Regions from separate parts of the Dactylosporangium sp. NPDC051484 genome, predicted to be linked through region 1. Evidence: predicted binding sites of a transcription regulator. Region 1 holds the regulator's gene; each other region holds the start of a gene.
The links. The regulator HrcA, encoded in region 1, represses chaperone genes, less so after heat shock. The targets are predictions, from matches to a motif close to GGTTNGCACNCTCNNNNNGAGNGTGCNAACC.
Positions count from the first base shown of each region.

Region 2: a site for HrcA is predicted at 2,135-2,165, ahead of groL (chaperonin GroEL). Genes of this name have one in related genera too.
Region 3: a site for HrcA is predicted at 1,766-1,796, ahead of groES (co-chaperone GroES). Genes of this name have one in related genera too.

Region 1 covers NZ_JBFAZX010000020.1:116,351-119,604, reverse strand. The annotation lists gene AB0367_RS27310 (16S rRNA (uracil(1498)-N(3))-methyltransferase) at 1-90, opposite strand, end outside; gene dnaJ (molecular chaperone DnaJ) at 205-1,332, opposite strand; gene hrcA (heat-inducible transcriptional repressor HrcA) at 1,359-2,381, opposite strand; gene AB0367_RS27295 (DUF4870 domain-containing protein) at 2,566-3,189, shown strand; gene hemW (radical SAM family heme chaperone HemW) at 3,233-3,254, opposite strand, start outside.
Region 2 covers NZ_JBFAZX010000006.1:326,389-329,642, forward strand. The annotation lists gene AB0367_RS14460 (GNAT family N-acetyltransferase) at 1-155, opposite strand, end outside; gene groL (chaperonin GroEL) at 338-1,960, opposite strand; gene AB0367_RS14470 (cold-shock protein) at 2,414-2,617, opposite strand; gene paaN (phenylacetic acid degradation protein PaaN) at 2,897-3,254, opposite strand, start outside.
Region 3 covers NZ_JBFAZX010000001.1:523,227-526,480, reverse strand. The annotation lists gene groL (chaperonin GroEL) at 1-1,268, opposite strand, end outside; gene groES (co-chaperone GroES) at 1,377-1,691, opposite strand; gene AB0367_RS02635 (methyltransferase domain-containing protein) at 1,875-3,080, shown strand; gene AB0367_RS02630 (hypothetical protein) at 3,040-3,254, opposite strand, start outside.

The DNA.
Region 1 (3,254 bases):
GACGTTGGCGGCGTGATGGCCCTCGGCGCCGGCCAGGGTGAAGCGGTCACCGGAGGGCAGCTCGTCGACGAGGAAGAGCGGCGGGCTCATGCCGAACCCTCCGCAACGCTGCGACTGCGGCATGAGCTACGCCCGCGCCCGCTCCGCTGCGGACCGCTCATGCGGGACCCGCAGCACCCCGGCCGCGACGAGCGGTGGGCCCGATCACGCGTGGCCGTTGAAGGCGTCACGCATCCGGGAGAAGAAGCCGCCCTGCTTCGACAGCTCGGCGACCTCCTCGCCGCGGCTGCGGGCGAACTCGCGCAGTAGCCGCTCCTGCTCGGGCTCGAGCCGGGTCGGGGTGCGCACGTCGAGGTGGACGTAGAGGTCGCCGCGGCCGGCGCCGCGCAGGTGGGGCACGCCCTTGCCGCGGATGCGCAGCGTGGAGGTCGGCTGGGTGCCGGCCTTCACCTCGACCGTCTCCTCGCCGTCGAGGGTCTTGATGGTCAGCCGCGTGCCGAGGGCCGCGGCGGTCATCGGCACGGTCACGCGGCAGTGCAGGTCGTCGTCCTTGCGGGAGTACACGTCGTGCGGGCGCTCGTGGATCTCGACGTAGAGGTCTCCGGGCGGGCCGCCGCCGGGGCCGACCTCGCCCTGCTGGGCGAGGCGGATGCGCATGCCGTCCTCGACGCCGGACGGGATCTTCACGGTCAGCGAGCGGCGGGTGCGGACCCGGCCGTCGCCGCCGCAGGTCGCGCACGGGTGCGGGATGATCGTGCCGAAGCCCTGGCAGGCCGAGCACGGGCGGGCCGAGACGACCTGGCCGAGGAAGGTGCGCTGGACCGACTGGACCTCGCCGCGGCCCTGGCAGATCTCGCAGGTCTGCGGGTGGGTGCCGGGCGCCGTGCCGGCACCCTGGCAGGTGGTGCAGACGACGGCGGTGTCCACCTGGATCGGTGCCTCGACGCCGAACGCGGTCTCGTGCAGGTCGAGGTCGAGGCGCAGGATCGCGTCGGCGCCGGGCCGCACCCGCGGGCGCGGCCCACGGGCGGACTGGGTGCCGAAGAAGGCGTCCATGATGTCCTGGAAGCCCACGAACGCGCCGCCCGCCGGGCCTCCGGCGCCGCCGCCGTTGGGGGCCAGCGGGTCGCCGCCCAGGTCGACCATCTCACGCTTGCGCGGGTCGGAGAGGACCTCGTACGCGGCGTTGATCTCCTTGAACTTCTCGTGCGCCGTCGGGTCCGGATTGACGTCCGGGTGAAACTCGCGGGCCAACCGACGGTAGGCCCGCTTGATCTCATCGGCCGTGGAGTCCCGCTTGACGCCGAGAATCCCGTAATAGTCCTTCGCCACTGAGTCCTATGCCCCTGAGATAGATGTCAACTCTGTGCCAGCAGGTCGCCGACGTAGCGTGCCACGGCGCGCACGGTCGCGATGTTTCCGGGGTAGTCCATGCGGGTGGGGCCGAGTACGCCCATCCCGCCGACCACCATCGAGCCGGGCCCGTATCCGGTGGCCACGATCGACGCGGTCCGCAGGTCCTCGATCTCGTTCTCGTCGCCGATGCGCACCCGCGTGCTGCTGGGCTCGACCTCGCCGAAGAGCTTGAGCAGGATGACCTCCTCCTCGAGCGCCTCGAGGATCGGCCGCAGCGAGCCCTGGAAGTCCAGCAGGCCGCCGCGGGCCAGGTTGGCGGTGCCGGCGAGCGCGATGCGCTCCTCGGTCCGCTCGACCAGCGTCTCCAGCAGGACCGTCGAAAGGGCCGTCATCGGCGGTCGCAGGCCGGGTGCCGCCTCCTCGATGAGCGCCAGCACCAGCGGCGGAGTCTCGGCCAGCCGCTGGCCGACCAGCTTCTCGTTGATCACCCGGCGCAGCTCGGTCACGTCGTCGGCGAGGATCGGGCCGGGCAGGTCGACCAGGCGCTGCTCCACCCGGCCGGTCTCGGCGATCATCACGACCATGATCCGCGTGGTGGAGATCGGCACCAGCTCGAAATGTCGCACGGTCGCGCGCGACAGGCTCGGATACTGCACCACGGCGACCTGCCTGGTGAGCTGGGCGAGCAGCCGGACGGTGCGATGGACCACATCGTCGAGATCAACCGCGCCGATGAGAAACCGCTCGATCGCCCGGCGCTCGGCCTGGGTGAGCGGCTTGACCCGGGAGAGCTTGTCGACGAACAGCCGGTAACCAGCGTCGGTGGGCACACGGCCCGCACTGGTGTGCGGCTGCCTGATATACCCCTCCTCCTCCAGCACAGCCATGTCGTTACGGACCGTTGCCGGGGAGACCCGCAGGTTGTGCCGCTCGACGAGGGCCTTGCTGCCTACCGGTTCCTGAGTGGCGACATAGTCCTCGACGATGGCGCGCAGCACTTCAAGCTTCCGCTCGTCAAGGGCCATGGCACCTCCTCGAAGACTGGCACTCCCAACTAGTGAGTGCCAGTCTACGTCAGTCGCGCGGGGGCGCGGAATGATCGTTTGGTGCACGATGGGCGGCACGGCCGCTGGACTGGGCAAAAGTTGTCCAAAAGAAGTCATGTCGTGTCGCTGGCGCCACTTGATCGATGCACCTACCGTGGCCACCATGAGTGAACCACCTCGCCCCCCGGGGGAATACGGCTCGCCGTCGGACCCCAACGCCGGGTACCCGCCCCAGCCGCCCGTGTCGGGCGGCGGTTACGCTCCACCACCGTCGAGCGGCGGCGGCGCCTACGCCCCACCGCCCACGTCCGGCGGCGGGTACCAGCAGCCCGGCTACCAGCAGCCTGGGTATGAACAGCCCGGCTACCAACAGCCTGGATACCAGCAGCAGGGTTACCAACAGCCTGGGTATCAGCAGCAGGGCGCGTACGGCGCGCCCGGCGGCGCTCCGGCCGGCTACGCCAACAGCGACGAGAAGACGTGGGCGCTCATCGCCCACTTCGGCGGCATCCTGTTCGGCTTCGTCGCGCCGCTCGTGGCGCTGCTGGCCAAGGGCAACGAGTCGCCGACGATCAAGGCGCACGCGAACGAGGCCCTGAACTTCCAGATCACGTGGGGCATCGCCATGATCGTGTCGGTGATCCTCTCGGTCTGCTCGTTCGGCATCCTGATCTTCCTGCCGTTCATCGTGTGGATCGTCGTCCTCGTCTTCTCGATCCTCGGCGGCATGAAGGCGAACAACGGGGAGCTCTACCGCTACCCGATGACCTTCCGCTTCATCAAGTAAGCAGTCCGATTGAGGGCGGCCCACGCAACGAGGGCCGCCCTCATCACGTCAGGGCACGGGCCACG
Region 2 (3,254 bases), on a different contig from region 1:
CCGTCGGCGGTGCCCAGGCGTGCGACGAGCCGCCCGGCCGGCGGCGCCGCGAGCCGCGCGACGAGGCTCCCCGCCTCTGCGGCATCCTCCGGCAGGTCCAATGCCCGGGCAAACAGCCCCTCCGCTGCGGAAACGTCCTGGAGATCCACGATCATTTCGTAAACATATCTAACTGTTTGGCCTGGCAGGCGCCCTTGTCGCACGGATGTGAAGAAAACGAAACGAGCCGCCGACGACCCGCAACATGCGCACCACGGGCGTGGCGCGCGGGCGGGCACGGGGATGCGAAAGGGCGGGCCGACCCGAAGGTCGACCCGCCCTGACGAGAGACTTGGACTCAGAAGTCCATGTCGCCGCCGCCCGGCGCACCCGCCGGGGCCTTCTCCTTCTCCGGCTTGTCCGCCACCACGGCCTCCGTGGTGAGGAACAGCGCCGCGATGGAGGCGGCGTTCTGCAGCGCCGAACGCGTCACCTTGGCCGGGTCGATGATGCCCTCGGCCAGCAGGTTGACGTATTCGCCGGTCGCCGCGTTGAGGCCGTAGCCGGCCTCCAGGTTGCGGACCCGCTCCACGACGACGCCGCCCTCAAGGCCGGCGTTGACGGCGATCTGCCGCAGCGGGGCGTCGAGCGCGACACGCACGATCTGCGCGCCGGTGGCCTCGTCGCCGGCCAGGTCCAGCTTGTCGAACGCGGTCTTGCCGGCCTGCACCAGGGCCACGCCACCGCCGGGCACGATGCCCTCCTCGACGGCCGCCTTCGCGTTGCGCACGGCGTCCTCGATGCGGTGCTTGCGCTCCTTGAGCTCGACCTCGGTGGCCGCGCCGACCTTGATCACCGCGACGCCGCCGGCCAGCTTGGCCAGCCGCTCCTGCAGCTTCTCACGGTCGTAGTCCGAGTCGCTCTTCTCGATCTCGGCGCGGATCTGCGAGACCCGGCCGTTGATCGCGTCAGCGTCGCCGGAGCCGTCGACGACGGTCGTCTCGTCCTTGGTCACGACCACCTTGCGAGCGCGGCCGAGCAGGGACAGGTCGGCGTTCTCCAGCTTGAGGCCGACGGTCTCGCTGATGACCTGACCGCCGGTCAGGATCGCGATGTCGGTCAGCATCGCCTTGCGACGGTCGCCGAAGCCGGGGGCCTTGACGGCGACCGACTTGAAGGTGCCGCGGATCTTGTTCACCACGAGGGTCGCCAGGGCCTCGGCCTCGACGTCCTCGGAGATGATGACGAGCGACTTGCCCGACTGCATGACCTTCTCCAGAACCGGGAGGAGGTCCTTCACCGCGGAGATCTTCGACTCGACGATCAGGATGTACGGGTCGTCGAGGACGGCCTCCATCCGGTCGGTGTCGGTCACGAAGTACGGCGAGATGTAGCCCTTGTCGAAGCGCATGCCCTCGGTGAGCTCGAGCTCGAGGCCGAAGGTGTTGCTCTCCTCGACGGTGATGACGCCTTCCTTGCCGACCTTGTCCATCGCCTCGGCGATGATCTCGCCGACCGTGGAGTCGCCCGCGGAGATGGAGGCGGTGGAGGCGATCTGCTCCTTCGTCTCCACGTCCTTGGCGAGGTTGGCCAGCTCGTCGGCGACGGACGAGACCGCCGCCTCGATGCCGCGCTTCAGGGCCATCGGGTTCGCGCCCGCGGCGACGTTGCGGAGGCCCTCGCGGACCAGCGCCTGCGCCAGCACGGTCGCCGTCGTCGTGCCGTCACCGGCGACGTCGTCGGTCTTCTTCGCGACTTCCTTGACCAGCTCGGCGCCGATCTTCTCGTACGGGTCCTCGAGCTCGATCTCCTTGGCGATGCTCACACCATCGTTGGTGATGGTGGGCGCGCCCCACTTCTTCTCGAGGACGACGTTGCGACCCTTCGGGCCCAGCGTCACCTTGACGGCGTCGGCGAGGGTGTTCATGCCCCGCTCGAGACCCCGGCGAGCCTCTTCGTCGAACGCGATAATCTTGGCCATTCGGCGTTGTCCTCCTGGACACTCACGATTCGCCTCGACCCACGTGGGGCCTGCGGCTCACCGCCTGCTTTCGCACCTTCGAGGACCCAGCGGAATCCCCGGCGGTCGGGCCGGATGAGCCCGCGACGACCAGCCTCGCGGCGGTTGCCCACCGGAGGACTGCACCGTCCCGACCATTGGCACTCACCGGTTGCGAGTGCCAAGTCCCTGTTTAGCACTCTGGCTGGTCGAGTGCAAGCAAACCCGGGGTGACGCGCAAGGTGGCACCCAGCAAGATCAACTCGACGGCCCGCCCCCGTCAAGGCTGCCAAAAGGGATGACATTGGCGTAAATCACTCAAAGAGTCAAAAATAGCGCAATGATCACGCGAATCGCGCCAGAATTCCGGAAAAACGCAGGGCACCGCTCCTCGTCAATGAGGACGGTGCCCGGCGGGGGTGACTGCGGACTTGATCAGGCGAGAAGGCGGACCTGCTCCGCCTGCGGGCCTTTCTGACCCTGCGCGATCTCGAACTCGACGCGCTGTCCGTCTTCCAGCGACTTGTAGCCGTCCATCTCAATCGCGGAGAAGTGGACGAACACGTCCTGTCCCCCGTCGACCGCGATGAAGCCATAGCCCTTCTCGCCGTTGAACCACTTGACGGTGCCCTGTGCCACGGTGCACTTCCTCTACTTCGGTCCTGCTGCGTCACTCGGCTGGCGGTGGGGACCAGCCCCGGGCCTTCGGCCACAGCCGCCGGTTCCGGGGGTGGCTCCGGCGAGGGAACGACGACCGAACCGCACGGTACACGAGGTAACCCGAGCCCCGACAGGCCCAAATCGGACAGCGAGGTCACGAATCATGCAGTTCGAAAAGGTCGCCGAGCATGCCTTCTCCACGCGTTTCCTTGCAGAGTAAAACATCGCCCGGCGACTACGTGTTAGTAACCTTGGGCGCTACACGTGACGGCGCGACTGCACGACGCGGAAGCGGCTGGCCACGTAGGCACTGTCGGTGAGCGCGGCATTGGCCGCCGGATTGGCGCCGCTGGCGTGGAAGTCGGAAAACGCCGCCGACTGGTTCACGAAGACCCCGCCGGTAAGGTTGATTGAAAAATGCACACCAGCAAGCAGAGCGGCCTCTTCCATCGCGTCGAGGACCTCGTCCGATGTCGAATACACCGAAGCGGTCAATGCGCCCTTCTTGCCGGCAGTGTCGGCGAAGATCCGCAAACTGCCCGCCGTGGAATCGGTGGCGACAACGAAGGAAATGGGCCCGAACCACTCCGTCCCGTAGGTCTGGGCGTCGCTCGCG
Region 3 (3,254 bases), on a different contig from region 1:
ACCGGGACGATCTGCGCCAGGGCGGCGCCGCCGCCCGGGACGATGCCCTCCTGCACCGCGGCCTTGGTCGCGGAGATCGCGTCCTCGATGCGGTGCTTGCGCTCCTTCATCTCGACCTCGGTCGCCGCGCCGGCCTTGATGACCGCGACGCCGCCGGCGAGCTTGGCGACCCGCTCGTTGAGCTTCTCCTTGTCCCAGTCGGAGTCGGAGGCCTCGATCTCCTTGCGCAGCTGCTCGACGCGCGCGGCGACCTCGGACTGCTCACCGCCGCCGTCCACGATCGTGGTCAGGTCCTTGGTGACCACCACGCGGCGGGCGGTGCCGAGCTGCTCCAGGCCGACGCCCTCGAGCTTGTAGCCGAGCTCGGGGGCGACCAGCTCGGCGCCGGTCAGGATCGAGATGTCCTGCAGCATCGCCTTACGACGGTCGCCGAAGCCGGGGGCCTTGACCGCGACGATCTTGAACGTCTTGCGGATCGCGTTCACGACGAGGGTCGACAGCGCCTGGCCCTCGACGTCCTCGGCGATGATCAGCAGCGGCTTGTTGTTCTGGACGATCTTCTCCAGGAGGGGCAGCAGCTCCTCGATCGCGGAGATCTTCTGGGTGGTGAGCAGGACGTACGCGTCCTCGAGCACCGCCTCCTGCGCCTCCGTGTCGGTCACGAAGTGCGGGGAGATGAAGCCCTTGTCGAACTGCATGCCCTCGGTGACCTCGAGCTCGGTCGTGAGGGTCGAGCCCTCCTCGACCGTGATGACGCCGTCGCGGCCGACCCGGTCCATCGCCGAGGCGATCAGGTCGCCGATGGTGGCGTCCTGCGCGGAGATGGTCGCGACCTGCGCGATCTCGGTGTGGCTCGCGACCGGCGTGGCCTTGTCCTTGAGCGCGGCCACGACCGCGGCCGCGGCCGCGTCGATGCCGCGCTTGAGGCCGGCCGGGTTGGCGCCGGCCGTCACGTTGCGCAGGCCTTCGCGGACGAGCGCCTGGGCCAGGACCGTAGCGGTGGTCGTGCCGTCGCCCGCCACGTCGTTGGTCTTGGTGGCGACCTCCTTGACCAGTTGGGCGCCGAGGTTCTCATACGGGTTGGCGAGCTCGATCTCCTTGGCGATCGTCACGCCGTCGTTGGTGATGGTGGGGGCACCGAACTTCTTGTCCAGGACGACGTTGCGCCCCCGGGGGCCGAGCGTGACCTTGACCGTGTCGGCCAGGCGGTTGACGCCGTGCTCCAGCAGGTGGCGCGCCTCGTCGGAGAAGCTCAGGATCTTCGCCATGCTTGTGGATTCCCTTCAAAGCGACACCGCCCCGGCTGCCTCGCGCCTGCGCACGGGTCCGGGGCGGTGGCCACTGCTTCTAGTGAGATGCTTCTAGTTGAAACGAGGTCACTTCTCGATGACGGCGAGCACGTCGCGGGCCGAGAGCACCAGGTACTCCGCGCCGGCGTACTTGACCTCGGTGCCGCCGTACTTCGAGTAGATGACGGTGTCGCCGACCTTGACGTCGATCGGCACCCGGTTGCCCTTGTCGTCGATGCGACCCGGGCCGACCGCGATGACGGTGCCCTCCTGGGGCTTCTCCTTCGCGGTGTCCGGAATGACGATGCCCGAGGCGGTGGTCGTCTCAGCCTCGTTGGCCTGGACCAGGATGCGGTCCTCGAGCGGCTTGATCGCAACCTGCGTCGCGGTAGTCACGGGCATACCCTCCTGGGGTATCGAGCTTGCTATCGGTGCCCGGTGAAGCCGTCGTCGCGGGTGCCGGCTCCGGCCGGGTTTACTGGCACCCTCGACTGGAGAGTGCTAATCGGAGATTATGTCGGCGGCTAGCACTCCGTCAACTAGAGTGCCAGACACGCCGCGAAATCACCCCGGGATAATCGCCGGGTGGAGCTCGACGACATACAGGCCCTGGAAACCGAGGCCGGGCGGGCCGCACTCGAGGCGGCGGCCGCGCTGCCCGACGGCGACCCACTCGCTGCGGCCTCGGCGCTACGCGCCCGCGGATTCGCGCCGGCCCTGGCCGCCGCCGCGCTGACCCAGGCCGCGCTGCGCCGCCGCGCGGCCATGAAGTTCGGCGCGGACGCCGCCGTGATGCTCTTCACCCGCGCCGGGCTCGAGCAGGCGACCCGGGCCGCGGTCGCGCGCCGCCGGGCCGCCCGGCTGGCCGCCGCGGGCGTGCGCCACGTCGCGGACCTGGGCTGTGGTGTGGGCGCCGACACCATCGCGTTCGCCCGGGCCGGGTTGCGGGTGCTGGCCGTGGACGCATCCGCCGCCACGGCCGCCGTCGCGGAGGCCAACGTCCGCGCCCTGGGCCTGACGGATTCGGTACTCGTGCAGACCCGCGACGCCACCGAGGTCCCCCTCGACGCCGTCGACGCCGTGTTCTGTGACCCGGCGCGCCGCACGTCGGGCGGACGGCGGGTGTTCGACCCGCGCGCGTACTCCCCGCCCTGGGACTTCGTCACGGGACTGCCCGGCCGGGTGCCGCACACGGTGCTCAAGCTCGCCCCCGGCATCGACCACGCCCTGCTGCCCGCCGGCGCCGAGGGCGAGTGGGTCTCGGTGGACGGCGACGTGGTCGAGGCGGCCGCGTGGTGCGGTCCGCTGGCCGCGGCCCCGCGCCGGGCCACCGTGCTGCGCGGCGCGGACGCCTTCGAGCTCACCGGCTCCGGCGACGAGCGCGCCCCGGTGGGCCCGACCGGCGCCCACCTCTACGACCCCGACGGCGCCGTGGTCCGCGCCCACCTCGTGGCCGAGCTCGCGGCGCAGCTCGACGGCGTGCTGCTGGACCCGACGATCGCCTACATCACCTCGGCGTCGGCGACACCCACCCCGTTCGGCCGCCGCTACGAGATCCTCGACCGGCTGCCGATCGCCCTGAAGAAGCTGCGGGCCGCGCTGCGCTCGCTCGACGTCGGGTCCGTGCAGATCCTCAAGCGCGGGTCGGCCCACAACGTCGACGACCTGCGCCGGCAGCTGCGGCTCGAGGGCTCCCGTGCCGCGACGCTCGCGCTGACCAGGATCGCCGGGGAGCCCGCCGCGCTGCTGCTCACACCAGCGGATGGCCCAGGCGCCGCTGCAGGTCGTTGAGCACGTCGTCGGCGAGCAGGTCGGGCGGGCGCGCGCCGAGGTGGCCAAGCAGGTGGCGGCCGGTGTCGCGGCACATCTCGTATGTCAGGCGGTCGTTGAGCCAGCGCAGCCACTCGACGATGTCGTTGACGTAGAAGGCGACGCTCTGCTCGGAGTTGCGCTGCCGGCGCTCCT